DNA from 4 places in the Halomonas sp. hl-4 genome. Region 4 is predicted to be linked to each of the others. Evidence: predicted binding sites of a transcription regulator. Region 4 holds the regulator's gene; each other region holds the start of a gene.
The links. Region 4 encodes LexA, which represses DNA repair genes until DNA is damaged. Its sites were predicted from a motif close to TACTGTNTANNTANACAGTA; they were not measured.
Positions count from the first base shown of each region.

Region 1: uvrD (DNA helicase II) is a predicted target of LexA. The motif match lies at 1,259-1,278, and genes of this name have one in related genera.
Region 2: ruvA (Holliday junction branch migration protein RuvA) is a predicted target of LexA. The motif match lies at 1,587-1,606, and genes of this name have one in related genera.
Region 3: CPH17_RS12430 (LexA family protein) is a predicted target of LexA. The motif match lies at 1,992-2,011, and genes of this name have one in related genera.

Region 1 covers NZ_LT907845.1:2,565,297-2,568,406, reverse strand. The annotation lists gene uvrD (DNA helicase II) at 1-1,207, opposite strand, end outside; gene hexR (transcriptional regulator HexR) at 1,428-2,285, opposite strand; gene CPH17_RS12140 (PA3496 family putative envelope integrity protein) at 2,538-2,756, shown strand; gene CPH17_RS12135 (sodium-dependent transporter) at 2,859-3,110, opposite strand, start outside.
Region 2 covers NZ_LT907845.1:575,331-578,440, forward strand. The annotation lists gene aspS (aspartate--tRNA ligase) at 1-894, shown strand, start outside; gene ruvC (crossover junction endodeoxyribonuclease RuvC) at 966-1,520, shown strand; gene ruvA (Holliday junction branch migration protein RuvA) at 1,651-2,259, shown strand; gene ruvB (Holliday junction branch migration DNA helicase RuvB) at 2,295-3,110, shown strand, end outside.
Region 3 covers NZ_LT907845.1:2,626,861-2,629,970, reverse strand. The annotation lists gene CPH17_RS12440 (helix-turn-helix transcriptional regulator) at 1-194, shown strand, start outside; gene CPH17_RS12435 (Y-family DNA polymerase) at 261-1,526, opposite strand; gene CPH17_RS12430 (LexA family protein) at 1,523-1,903, opposite strand; gene CPH17_RS12425 (hypothetical protein) at 2,129-2,467, shown strand; gene CPH17_RS12420 (DUF932 domain-containing protein) at 2,555-3,110, shown strand, end outside.
Region 4 covers NZ_LT907845.1:779,803-782,912, reverse strand. The annotation lists gene purU (formyltetrahydrofolate deformylase) at 103-957, shown strand; gene lexA (transcriptional repressor LexA) at 960-1,622, opposite strand; gene CPH17_RS03840 (TetR/AcrR family transcriptional regulator) at 1,879-2,556, shown strand; gene CPH17_RS03835 (L,D-transpeptidase) at 2,534-3,058, shown strand.

The DNA of each region.
Region 1 (3,110 bases), 1.8 Mb from region 4:
CGCGATTAAGCAATAGGCGCAAATAGGCCAGGGCGTTTTTAATTTCCAGCCGCTCGTAGAACCGATGGCCGCCGTAGATGCGGTAGGGCATCCCCTGGCGGATCAGTGTCTCTTCCAGCAGTCGCGATTGCGCGTTGGAGCGGTAGAGAATGGCGATATCGCGGCGGTTCAGTCCTTCATCGACTTTCTCTTTGATGGTGTCGACGATGAAGCGCGCTTCTTCAAGGTCGTTAAAACCGGCGTATATCGAGATGGGTTCGCCCTCGACGCCTTCGGTCCATAGCTGCTTACCCATGCGTTCGCTGTTGTGACTGATCAGCGCGTTAGCGGCGTCGAGAATCGCGCTGGTCGAGCGGTAGTTTTGCTCAAGGCGGACGGTGTGGGTTTGGGGGAACTCCTGCTCGAAGCGGCGAATATTCTCGACCTTGGCGCCACGCCAGCCGTAGATCGACTGATCGTCGTCGCCGACCACGGTCATCGGCGTCTGCATGCCGGTCAGCAGTTTGAGCCACGCGTACTGAAGCGTATTGGTATCTTGAAACTCATCGACCAGTAAGTGGCTGAATCGCTCGCGGTAATGCGCCAGCAACGCCGGGTTGTCGCGCAATAGCTCAAGGCTTCTGAGCAGTAACTCGCCGAAATCGACCAGCCCGCCGCGTTCGCAGGTTAGCTGATAGCGCTCGTAGAGTTCGCCCATCTGGCCTAGGTAGGCATCGCCGTCGACGTTGACCTGATGGGGCCGCAGGCCTTCTTCCTTGCAGCCGGAAATAAACCCCTGCACCTGGCGGGGCGGGAAACGCTCGTCGTCGATGGAATAGTCTTTGAGCAGGCGTTTGACCAGCCGTAGCTGGTCGTCGGCATCAATGATCTGGAAGTGTTGTGGCAGTCGCGCATCTTGCCAGTGGGTGCGCAGCAGGCGGTGGGAAATTGAGTGGAAGGTGCCCACCCACACATTTCGCAACGATAGCCCCAGCAGCGCTTCCAGCCGGGTGCGCATTTCGCGGGCGGCCTTATTGGTGAAGGTCACGGCAAGCAGCGCATAGGGCGACAACCCTTCGGCTTGCATCAACCAGGCAATACGGTGCACCAGCACACGGGTTTTGCCCGAGCCTGCGCCCGCCAGTACCAACAGATTGCCTTGCGGGGCGCTAACCGCTTCACGCTGGTCGGAATTAAGCTGATCGAGTATCGCCGTGACGTCGTCCATATAAGCCGCTGCCGGGTCGAAAAATGGGCGGTCAGTTTAGCACAGCCATTGAACTGGCTGTGCATACAGGTATGACATCTTCACAACTCACTACCGAGGGCAGGTCTCCGCGAGGGCGCTACTTTCGCCATCTGACCGCCATGGCTGGCGGAAATGCCGGAAATGTCGGGAACATTTTCCGGCCATGGCGAAAAAACCTCGCTTCAACCTTCCCTAAGACTTATTGGGAGTCTTCCGGGAAGCGCAGCGAGTTAAGGCTTTTCTTAACCGATTTGAGCTGTTCGGCGAGCTTCGGGCCGCGGGTTTTGGCCACGCCCACCGCGAGCACGTCGACCAGTACCAAATGGGCGATGCGTGAACTCATCGGCGTGTAGATTTCGGTGTCTTCGTGCACGTCAATATACAGCGGCAGGGTGACTTCTTCCGCCAGCGGCGAGTCGCTGGGGCACAGGCCAATCACCGTCGCGCCCGCCTCCCGGGCTAGCCGTACGCTTGCCACCAGCGCCTTGGTGCGCCCGGTTTGCGAAATGGCCACCACCACATCACCTTCTTTGAGCGTCACCGCCGACATGTTCTGCATGTGGGGGTCGGCGTAGGCCGAGGTGGAAATCTGTAACCGAAAAAATTTGTGTTGGGCATCAAACGCCACCGCGCCTGACGCGCCATAGCCATAAAACTCGACGCGATTGGCCATCGCCAGCGCATTTACGGCACGGCCCAGGGCATCGTTATCGAGCCGGTCGCGAACCGACAGCAAGGTGCCTACCGTCGAGTCGAAAATGCTATGCGAGAATTCGGCGACTGAATCGCTATCGTTCATCGAGAACTGGGCAAATTGGCTGCCGGTGGCCAGCATTTGTGCCAGCTGCAATTTAAAATCCTGAAAGCCATTGCATCCCAGGGCGCGGCAGAAACGCACCACGGTGGGCTCGCTGACTTTCGCCTCGGTAGCGAGGTCGACGATCCGCATGTGGATCACTTCTTCGGGATTGCGCAGTACAAACCGCGCCACTTTCTGCTCGGAGCGGCGAAAGTGCTCCATGCGGCGTCTCATTTCATCGAACAGGGCGCGACTCACGTTTAGCTCCTTAATCAAGCGGCGCAGCGTTATATGCTAGGCGTGCGACCAGTATGCCTGAGTGACGCACTAAATGGGCAAGCAAGCATTGCGCCCACGTTAGTTTGACACGGCGTTAGATGACGGTTTTTTGAATTGGTCATCATTTTGTCAAGTAGGTTATAGTAAGAAATGAAGTGTCGCACTGCATCATCTAACAGTCGTCACCGATGCAGGTGGACGAAGGCATATTCACCTGGAGGAACGTCGATCATGCGAAACGTCGAACGCATCACCTCGGTTAAGAGCGAACTGCTCGATATTTTCATGAGTATGGAAGTAGACGAACACGCCCAACGGCGGCGTAGCGCAGCGCAACGTAACCTGCGCGCGCGTCGAGGCATTGAACTACACCGGGAATTTCAAAAACTATCGCAGGATATCGCCCCCTTGCCGGACGAAGATGAACGGCAAGAGAGCGAACTGCACTGAGAAATGTACTAAGCGGCTATGCCTTAAGGGAAGCTAAGCCGTTTTAGAGCATGCTAATTATAGGCGCTTGGCCCTGCTACGCGCAGAGCCAAGCCGACCCTATTAAAGAAAGCCGGTGATGAACACCACGATAACGCCAATCGGTGCGATAAAGCGTGCCACGATGTTCCATACGCTGGTTCCTGTCGCGGACAAGGCAAGCTCTTGCTCGACGCTTTTGCGCTCCAGACACCAGGCGACAAATACTACCGCGCCAAGACCGGTGAGCGGCAGCAGGATCTTCGCCGTAAAGGTATCCAGCAAGTCGAAGATATTCAGCCCAAAGACCAAAAATTCTGACCATAGGTTGAACGA
Region 2 (3,110 bases), 200 kb from region 4:
GTAGATGACCTGATGCAGCAGGTCGACTTTAAGGTGTTCTCAGGTCCAGCCAACGCCTCCGACGGTCGAGTTGCTGCGCTAAAAGTACCCGGCGGCGCTTCGTTGTCACGCAAGGAAATCGACGAATACACCAAATTTGTCGGTATTTACGGTGCCAAGGGGCTCGCCTGGATCAAGGTTAACGAGCGCGCTAAAGGGCTTGAGGGGCTTCAATCACCGATTGTGAAGTTCATGGAAAACGTGGTCGAGGAGTTGCTCGATCGTGTTGATGCTAAAGACGGCGATATTATTTTCTTTGGTGCTGACAAAACTCGTATCGTCAACGAAGCTATCGGTGCGCTACGCGTTAAACTTGGCGCGGACCTCAACTTGTATACTCAAGCCTGGGCTCCTCTGTGGGTAGTGGACTTCCCAATGTTCGAAGCGGACGCTAACGGTCGACTAAGCCCGTTACACCACCCCTTTACCGCGCCATCCTGCTCACCTGAAGCTCTCAAGAAAGACCCGGCGAACGCGCTATCCCGAGCCTATGATATGGTGCTTAATGGTACGGAGCTCGGCGGCGGTTCGATCCGTATCCATGATCAAACCATGCAAAGCACGGTATTTGATATTTTGGGTATCGGTCAGGAAGAGGCCCAGGAGAAATTTGGCTTCTTACTCGATGCGCTTCAATACGGCGCGCCACCCCACGGTGGGCTGGCCTTTGGTCTAGACCGCTTAGTGATGTTGATGGCCGGTGCCAAAACCATCCGTGAAGTTATTGCTTTCCCGAAAACACAGAGCGCCGCCTGTCTGATGACCGACGCGCCGGGCGAGGTAAGTTCAGATCAGTTGAAAGACCTGAATATTCGTTTGCGCCAAAAAGCCAAAGCGGAAACCAACGCTGAATAAGTGTTCTTTCGCCCTTATACACCGGCGCTTAGGCGTCGGTGTTTTTGTATGGATAACCTGAGTGCTGTTACATGCAGACACCCTCCGCCTCCTCGCCGGTGCGCATTCTGGGTATTGATCCTGGCTCACGTATTACTGGTTATGGTGTTATTGAGCTAGAGGGATTGATTCCCCAGTATGTTGCCAGCGGTTGCATTCGTACTGCTGAAGGCGCTCTAGAGCAGCGTTTAGCGCAAATATACGCTGGGCTTGGCGAGGTGGTGGGATTGCACCGGCCGAATGCAGTGGCGATAGAGCGCGTCTTTATGGCAAAAAATCCCGATTCAGCGCTGAAGTTGGGACAAGCGCGAGGGGTGGCATTGGTGTGTATGGCCAACCACGGCTTGGCGATTGAGGAGTACGCCGCCCGGCAGATCAAGCAGGCCGTAACCGGCCAAGGTGGCGCTGATAAGACGCAAGTACAGCATATGGTGGCGGCAATTTTGCACCTTGCGGCCTCGCCGCAAGCCGATGCTGCCGACGCCTTGGCTATTGCGCTGACCCATGCGTACGCCAGTCAGGCTCCTCAGGCGCTATCAACCCGAGGGGGAGGGCGTCGACGTTCGGCGGGGCGCTGGCGACTCTGATGATCAAGCGCTAGGGTCTATTGACGTTTCGCTCATGGTTGCGCTGAAGTCACAACAGACCCTAACTACTGGTCACTTGTACAGAGTCGCTTTATAGTAGTGATTGATTTTGCTTAGCGTGAGCGTAAATATGATCGGACGGCTTCAAGGCCAGTTAATAGACAAACAACCACCCTGGATTGTAGTCGATGTACAGGGAGTGGGGTATGAGCTGGAAACGTCGATGACGACGCTAGTCGCGCTGCCGATGGTAGGTGAGCGCGTTTTTTTGTATACCCACTTAAGCATCCGCGATGACGCTCATCTGCTCTATGGGTTTGGTCGAGAGCATGAGCGCGCCCTGTTTCGCGCCTTGATCAAAGTTAACGGCGTGGGGCCAAAATTGGCTCTGGCTATTTTGTCAGGCATGGACGAAGACGCCTTTATGCGTTGTGTAAGAGATGACGATAGCAAGGCACTCACCAAGCTCCCTGGCGTGGGTAAGAAAACCGCTGAGCGCTTGATCATTGAAATGCGCGACCGTTTCCCTAATTGGGAAAGCGGACGCGATGCCTCGCTACCTCTTGAAGCGACCAATGGGCAAGCGGCTGCCCGCAATAGCGTGGCAGACGCGGAGGCGGCTTTGGTAAGCCTTGGCTATAAACTAACTGAGGCTTCAAGAATGTTGGCGGATCTTGATGGTTCCCAATCTACCGAAGCACTTATTAAAGCGGCACTAACGCAGCGTATGAAAGGCTGATCGCGGTTTAACCACGGACGTAAAAAAGAGCGCTTATGCTAGAGCACGATCGACTGATTGCCGCTGAGCCAGAGCAGGGTGAAGGCCGCATCGATTATGCGATCCGCCCCAAACGGCTTAAAGATTATATTGGCCAACCCCGCGTTCGCGAGCAGCTGGAAATATTTATTGGCGCCGCGCGCCTACGTGAAGAAAGCCTTGATCATACGCTGGTATTTGGCCCACCAGGCTTGGGTAAAACCACCTTGGCCAACATTATCGCCGCTGAGATGGGTGTGGGGCTCAAGTCTACCTCAGGACCGGTACTAGAGCGCGCGGGTGACTTGGCCGCGATGCTTACTAACTTAGAGCCCGGTGACGTTTTGTTTATCGATGAAATCCATCGTTTATCTCCCGTTGTGGAAGAAGTGCTTTACCCGGCGATGGAAGATTTTCAACTCGATATCATGATTGGAGAGGGGCCAGCTGCGCGTTCGATTAAGTTAGATTTGCCACGCTTTACTTTAGTGGGCGCCACTACCCGAGCGGGGCTGCTTACTTCACCTTTACGCGATCGTTTTGGTATCGTTCAGCGACTTGAGTTTTACAACCTGACAGAGCTCACTGAGATCGTCACTCGCTCTGCAAAGCTGCTTGGCGTAGAGACTCATCATGATGGTGCCGTAGAGGTGGCGCGCCGTTCACGGGGCACGCCGCGAATTGCTAACCGGCTATTGCGCCGTGTACGCGACTACGCCGAAATGAAGGGTAATGGTACGGTTGATGCTACGCTGGCAGACGCAGCGCTCAACATGCTCAATGTCGACCACCACGGTTTAGATCATATGGACCGGCGGCTTTTGCTGGCGATG
Region 3 (3,110 bases), 1.8 Mb from region 4:
ATCGCCAGACACTTATCCCGCTGGAAAACAGCGAGTGGCAGCGACTTGAAGCCGTGGTACCAAATGATCAACAGACATTGTGGTGGCTCAAAGGTCTTGGAGCGAATGTTGAGGTAATAGAACCTGTTACATGGCAAAACGATATTCTAGACACTGCCCGCGAGATTCTTGCGCGTGTTCAATATAGTGAATAGTCCGGTTCTGATGCAGGCAACGTTTCTATAGCTGCTTTGGAATCAAATTGCTGCAGAGGTCCTTTCTTAATTCACTATCAGCAGCTCACTCCATTGTGTCGTGTATCGCGGCGTGCGCCGTTCGCTGCGCAGCGCCCAGGCATTCCCTTTGCGGGGCAGACCCATCTGGATGGTGCCTCGACCAAGCTCCCGATTGAGCTTATCGACCGTGGCCATCAGGCGTTCGCTGCGCTGGGCGTCCGCTTCGGTTTGCGGGGTTTCACCGAGGGTGAGCTGGCGGTTGGCTTTGGGCGAAAGGTCAAGCAGCATCAGGCCTGCTTTTTGGTAGGCGTAGCCCTTACGCCAAAGACGCCGTAAGCCTTGTACCGCAGCGGCCGTGATCTCCCGACTATCGTCGGTGGGCCGTTCCAGTGAGATGACGACGCGGTTGGTGTATTGCGGTAAATCATTGCGGAAGGGGTTGGTGCGGATGAAGACCATGACGGCGCTGGTCACGCTGCCTTGCTTGCGAAGCTTCTCACCGGCCCTGGCGGCATGTTGCCTTAGCGCTTCGCGTAGATCGTGCGGGTTACCGGGCAGTCGACCGAACGAACGCGATACCATGATCTGTTGTTTGGGTTCGCTCATGTCATCCAGCTGTATAACCTGTTGGCCCCTCAGCTCCCACACGATGCGTTCCTGCACCACGCTGAAATGCCGCCGTATATGCTTCGGGTCGGCCATTCGCAGATCCCACGCCGTTTCAATGCCCATGACCCGTAGGCGCTCACCGGTTCGGTGTGCCACGCCCCATAGCTCCATGACCGGCAACTGCTCCAACAGCGCCTGGGTATCGATGCTGTCAGCTATCAACTTGCATACGCCCTGCTCCCGGTAGGCGGGATGCTTCTTGGCGACCTTGGCCAGGACGCGGGAGGGTGCAAAGCCCACCGAGACCGGAATGCCGGTCCACTGTTTAACCGTCTCTCGCAACACCTGGCCTTGCTGCTCTAGCGTGACTGGGTCAAAGCCCTGGAACCCCACGAAGCTCTCGTCAATCGAGTACACCTCGACATTGGGTGAAAACTCGCCAAGCACCTCCGTGACACGCCGAGACATATCGCCGTACAGGGCGTAATTACTCGACAGCAGCACGGCTTGACGACGGATCTGAAGCGAGAGCAGGTGCATCGCCGCTCCCATCTCGACGCCGAGGGCTTTCAGTTCGTGGGAACGGGCCACCACGCATCCGTCGTTATTTGAGAGCACGCCCACCGGCCGACCTTCCAGTGCCGGGTTGAAGACCCGCTCGCAGGACACATAGAAATTGTTGCAATCGACCAAGGCCATCATTGCAGGGGTGCCCCGGGCAGGCTGTGCAGCACATGGGTGACGACACCCCAGACGTGGGACTCCCGCCCGTCAATGGGAATGGGTGGGTAAGCGGGATTGCTTGCCTTGAGGTAGGTGCGTTGGCCAACCCGTTCCAGTCGTTTCACGGTCAGCTCGCCATCAACGCAGATCACCACAATCCGGCCTGGCACCGCATCCAGGCTGCGGTCGACCACCAGTAAGTCACCGTGATGAATACCATCCCCTATCATGGAGTCCCCCTCAGAGCTCACGAAGTAGGCCGATGCCGGACGTTTGACCACATACTGGTGAAGGTCTAGGTCGGTATCCAGGTGATCATCGGCTGGAGACGGAAAGCCTGCCCGTACCGCACTCAAATAGAGCGGTAATGGGCATGACGTAGCCGCAGTGTCTGCTCGGCCAAGCAGTGAAACGGGCAATGAAATGGTAAAAACGCTCCTCAATTACTGTATATATATTCAGTATCAAGGAAGACGCCGGTTGACGCAACATCATACGGTCAACGCCACTTATTTTGAGATCTATATCACCCCTATGAACCCACCACAGGGATCGCTTCCCTGACCATAGGAGTGCCGCTTATGCCAACACCCTGCTTTAAATGTGCTGAAACGCGCATTCTCAACCTTGACACCGTGCAACGGATCGGCACCACGGGGAGTTGCCTGATTGGCGGGGCGATCGGTGCCTGGCGATCAGTCACGGTCACGGGGCCTTTGTTGATAGCCACTGCGCGCTTTCCGCTCGCAAAGCTGCCTGTCGCAATGATGGGCGCTCTTGCCGGAGGCCAGACAGGGGCGCGTGTAGCCGCGTTGTTCTTCTCGCAATGGCTGCCACCCGGTGAAGGCACACCGTGGCTCTGCTTATCGTGTGGGCATATCTTTCGCCAACCCCTTCCTCCCCTGGCATCCGCACGCTGATTCCTCGATTCACAGCGATTCACCTTATTAACCACCCCCATGCGCTGACAGCTTTGTCAGCGCTTTTTTTACGTCTGGAGAATGACTATGGCAGATCTCGTTGAACAAATGGCTTACGTCGGCGCTACCCCCTGGCATGGTCTGGGGCAACAACTGACCCGTCATCAACCGCTAGAGGTCTGGCAACAACAGGCCGGTATGAACTGGCACATCGAAGAAGCGCCGGTGCGCTTTATTGCCGAAGGGGCTAGCCACCTGGGCAGCATTCATTCCTTCCCCGAGCAGAAGGTGCTCTACCGCTCGGACAACAAGGCACCGCTGTCGGTGGTATCGCAGCGCTACAAGGTGGTCCAGCCGGAAGAGATTCTGGAGTTCTACCGCGACCTGACGGAGTACGCCGGGTATGAGCTGGAAACTGCGGGGGTTCTCAAGGGTGGTCGCAAGTTCTGGGCCCTGGCACGCAGCGGGCTGAGCACGTCGCTTCAAGGCCAGGATGAGGTGAACGACTACCTGCTGCTGGCGACATCATGCGATGGCACCCTAGCGACGATGGCCACGCCCACCACGGTACGGGTGGTGTGTAACAACACGCTGCAGATCGCCATTGATGGCACTTCGCAGGCGGTGAAGGTGCCCCATCGGT
Region 4 (3,110 bases):
GTCGATGATTGCGGGCGTCGCATTGGGTACACTAGACGTTTGTTGAATGCCCATGGACGGCCATGACAATAGCCGCGTGGTAAACCGTTAAGAGTAATGACTATGTCGCATTTTTATCGTTTAGTGGTGTCCTGCCCAGACCAGGTGGGAATTGTGGCGGAAGTATCGAGTTTTATTGCCGCGCAAGGCGGGTCTATTACTGAGGCTAGTCAGCATTCTGATCTGCAAACCGGGCGTTTTTTTATGCGCTACGAAATATTAGCGGATTCATTGGGTATGTCGGCGGAAGCGTTACGTTCGGCCTTTGAACCTGTGGCTGCGCAGTTTGATATGCAGTGGGCGTTGGTCGATACCCAGAAGCGTCGGCGGGTCGTGTTGATGGTATCGCGAGAATCACATTGTTTGGTTGATTTACTCTACCGCTGGCAGGTAGGTGAGCTTGATTGCGATATTGTTGGCGTGATATCGAATCATGATGATATGCGGTCGTTAACCGAGTGGTACGGTATTCCCTATCACCATGTTCCCGTGGATCCCAAGGATAAACCAGCGGCCTTTGGGCAAGTGCAAGCGCATATTGACCAAGCGCGAGCAGACTGCGTGGTGTTGGCCCGCTATATGCAAATTCTGCCGCCAGCGTTGTGCCAGCGCTATGCGGGGCAGGTGATCAATATCCACCACAGCTTTCTGCCCTCATTTGCCGGTGCCAAGCCGTATCACCAAGCCTATGAGCGCGGTGTAAAGCTAATAGGCGCAACTTGCCATTACGTTACCCAAGAGCTGGATGCGGGACCTATCATTGAGCAAGACATCCACCGGGTCAGTCACTGTCATACACCGACGGCTCTGGTGCGCTTTGGGCGTGACGTGGAAAAAGCCGTGCTAGCACGAGGTCTTCGTTGGCACTTGGAAGACCGCGTGCTGGTGCACGGTAATAAAACCATCGTGTTTAGCTAGCGTTAGCCAAGCGCTTGGCCATTGCCACCGCGGATAACGCCGACGCCCACACCTTCGATTTCGAGTGGCTGGCTACGTAGGTCGATCTCGATCGGGGCAAAGTCGGTGTTTTCCGCGATTAAAGTGACGTGATGGCCTTCGCGTTTAAAACGCTTAACGGTCACTTCATCTTCCAGGCGGGCAACGACAATTTGCCCATCCCGAATGTGCTGGGTACGGTGTACAGCGAGCAGGTCGCCTTCCAGAATGCCGATGTTTTGCATTGAAAGCCCGCGCACACGTAACAAATAGTCCGCTTTGGGCGTGAAGTAGTCGGCGGGTAAGGGGCAGTAGCGGTCAATGTGCTCGGCGGCCAGGATAGGACTGCCTGCCGCGACTTCGCCAATAATAGGTAAACCCGTCGCCTGATCCGTTGCTGATGGTTGGGTATCAAGCGTCTCCTGGGGCTCCTGGTTGGGTAAGCGGATACCGCGGGATGTGTTGCGGATGATGCGTATGACGCCCTTGCGCTCAAGTGCCCGCAAATGCTCTTCTGCCGCATTGGGCGAGCGAAACCCTAGCGCTTTGGCGATTTCGGCCCGGGTAGGCGGATAGCCAAGCTCGGCCATGGTTTTGACAATAAAGTCGAAGACATTTTGTTGACGAACAGTTAACGGCCGCGACATACCAGCCTCCAATTGAATAAGTGGGCAAGACAGCGTCTGTTTACCTTTTGGCTATGTGGTTAAGTATACAGTATGTTTCCCTGTCCAGTATATCTTTGAGTTAGTCTGGCTAACAACCTGATGTATAAGGAGATGCGGTTGCGCTACAGGTGCGTCTTTTATCGCCAGGTAAACGTTGAGAGCTATCTAGCGATAACGTAGTATCCTAGTTTGTTTAAAACAGCCGTTTTTATGGACCGTTTTTATGGAGAGCAGCATGGCTCAATCGGATACGGTGACGCGCATTCTAGATACTGCGGAAGTGCTCTTTGCAGAGCGTGGTTTTGCCGAGACGTCCTTACGCAATATTACCAGTAAGGCGCGAGTCAACTTGGCCGCGGTGAATTATCACTTTGGCTCTAAAAAAGCGCTTATTCAGGCGGTATTCGCGCGTTATCTGGATCCGTTTTCGCAGCGTTTTCATAGTGCTCTAGACGATCTTGAAGCTCGCTATGAAGGGCGCGATATTCCCCTTGAGGTGCTGCTCGAAACCATGGCGACAACCGTGCTGACGGTGCCCGCTGAGCGCAATAGCCTAAAAGTCTTTATGCGTTTGCTTGGCCTTGCGTACAGCCAAGCCCAGGGCCATTTGCGCCGCTACATTCAGCAAGAATACGGGGATGTCTTTAGCCGATTCACTGATTTAGTGCGCCGCGCCACTCCTGATTTGCCGGACGCCGAGCGCTTTTGGCGGCTACACTTTATGTTAGGTACCGTCATCTTTACGCTTTCGGGACTGGATGCGCTGCGCGATATTGCTGAAAAGGATTACCACCAGCACGTCACGGTGCGCGACTTGGTTCGCCGCCTTCGACCGGTGGTGGTGGCGGCAATGAACGCGCCGCTACCTGACGAGAAAGACATTGAGAATCATGCAGACACCGTCGCTCATTGAGTTGCCTCCCCGCCAGGCGTTATGGCTCGAAATTGCCATTCAGGCACAGCAGTTACGTGCCTGGCAAGGCGATGTATGTCGCTATGAGTGTAATATTTCCACCGGGCGTGCCGGCGTTGGGTGTCAAGACGGGAGTGGGAAAACGCCTATTGGCTGGCACTATATTCGCGCCGCGATTGGCGGTAATGCCCCGGAAAACGCCGTGTTTAAAGGCCGTCGCTGGACGGGGGAAGTGTTTAACACTGAGATGGCTGCTGAGTTCCCTGAGCGAGATTGGATTCTGACGCGCATTCTATGGCTATGTGGACTTGAATCGGGGTTAAACCGTGGCGGCCTGGTGGATTCGCAGCGTCGTTATATTTATCTGCACGGTACGCCGCCGGATCAACCAATGGGCCAGCCAGCCTCGCATGGTTGTGTGCGTTTGCGTAATGACGACCTCCTTTGGCTCTTTGAACAGGCCCCACCCGGAACGCCTGTCTGGCTTCACGACAGGCATTGATCGTTGGATTCACGCTAATCATCGTCTAGTATTGGCGCTTTTTTTGGACATC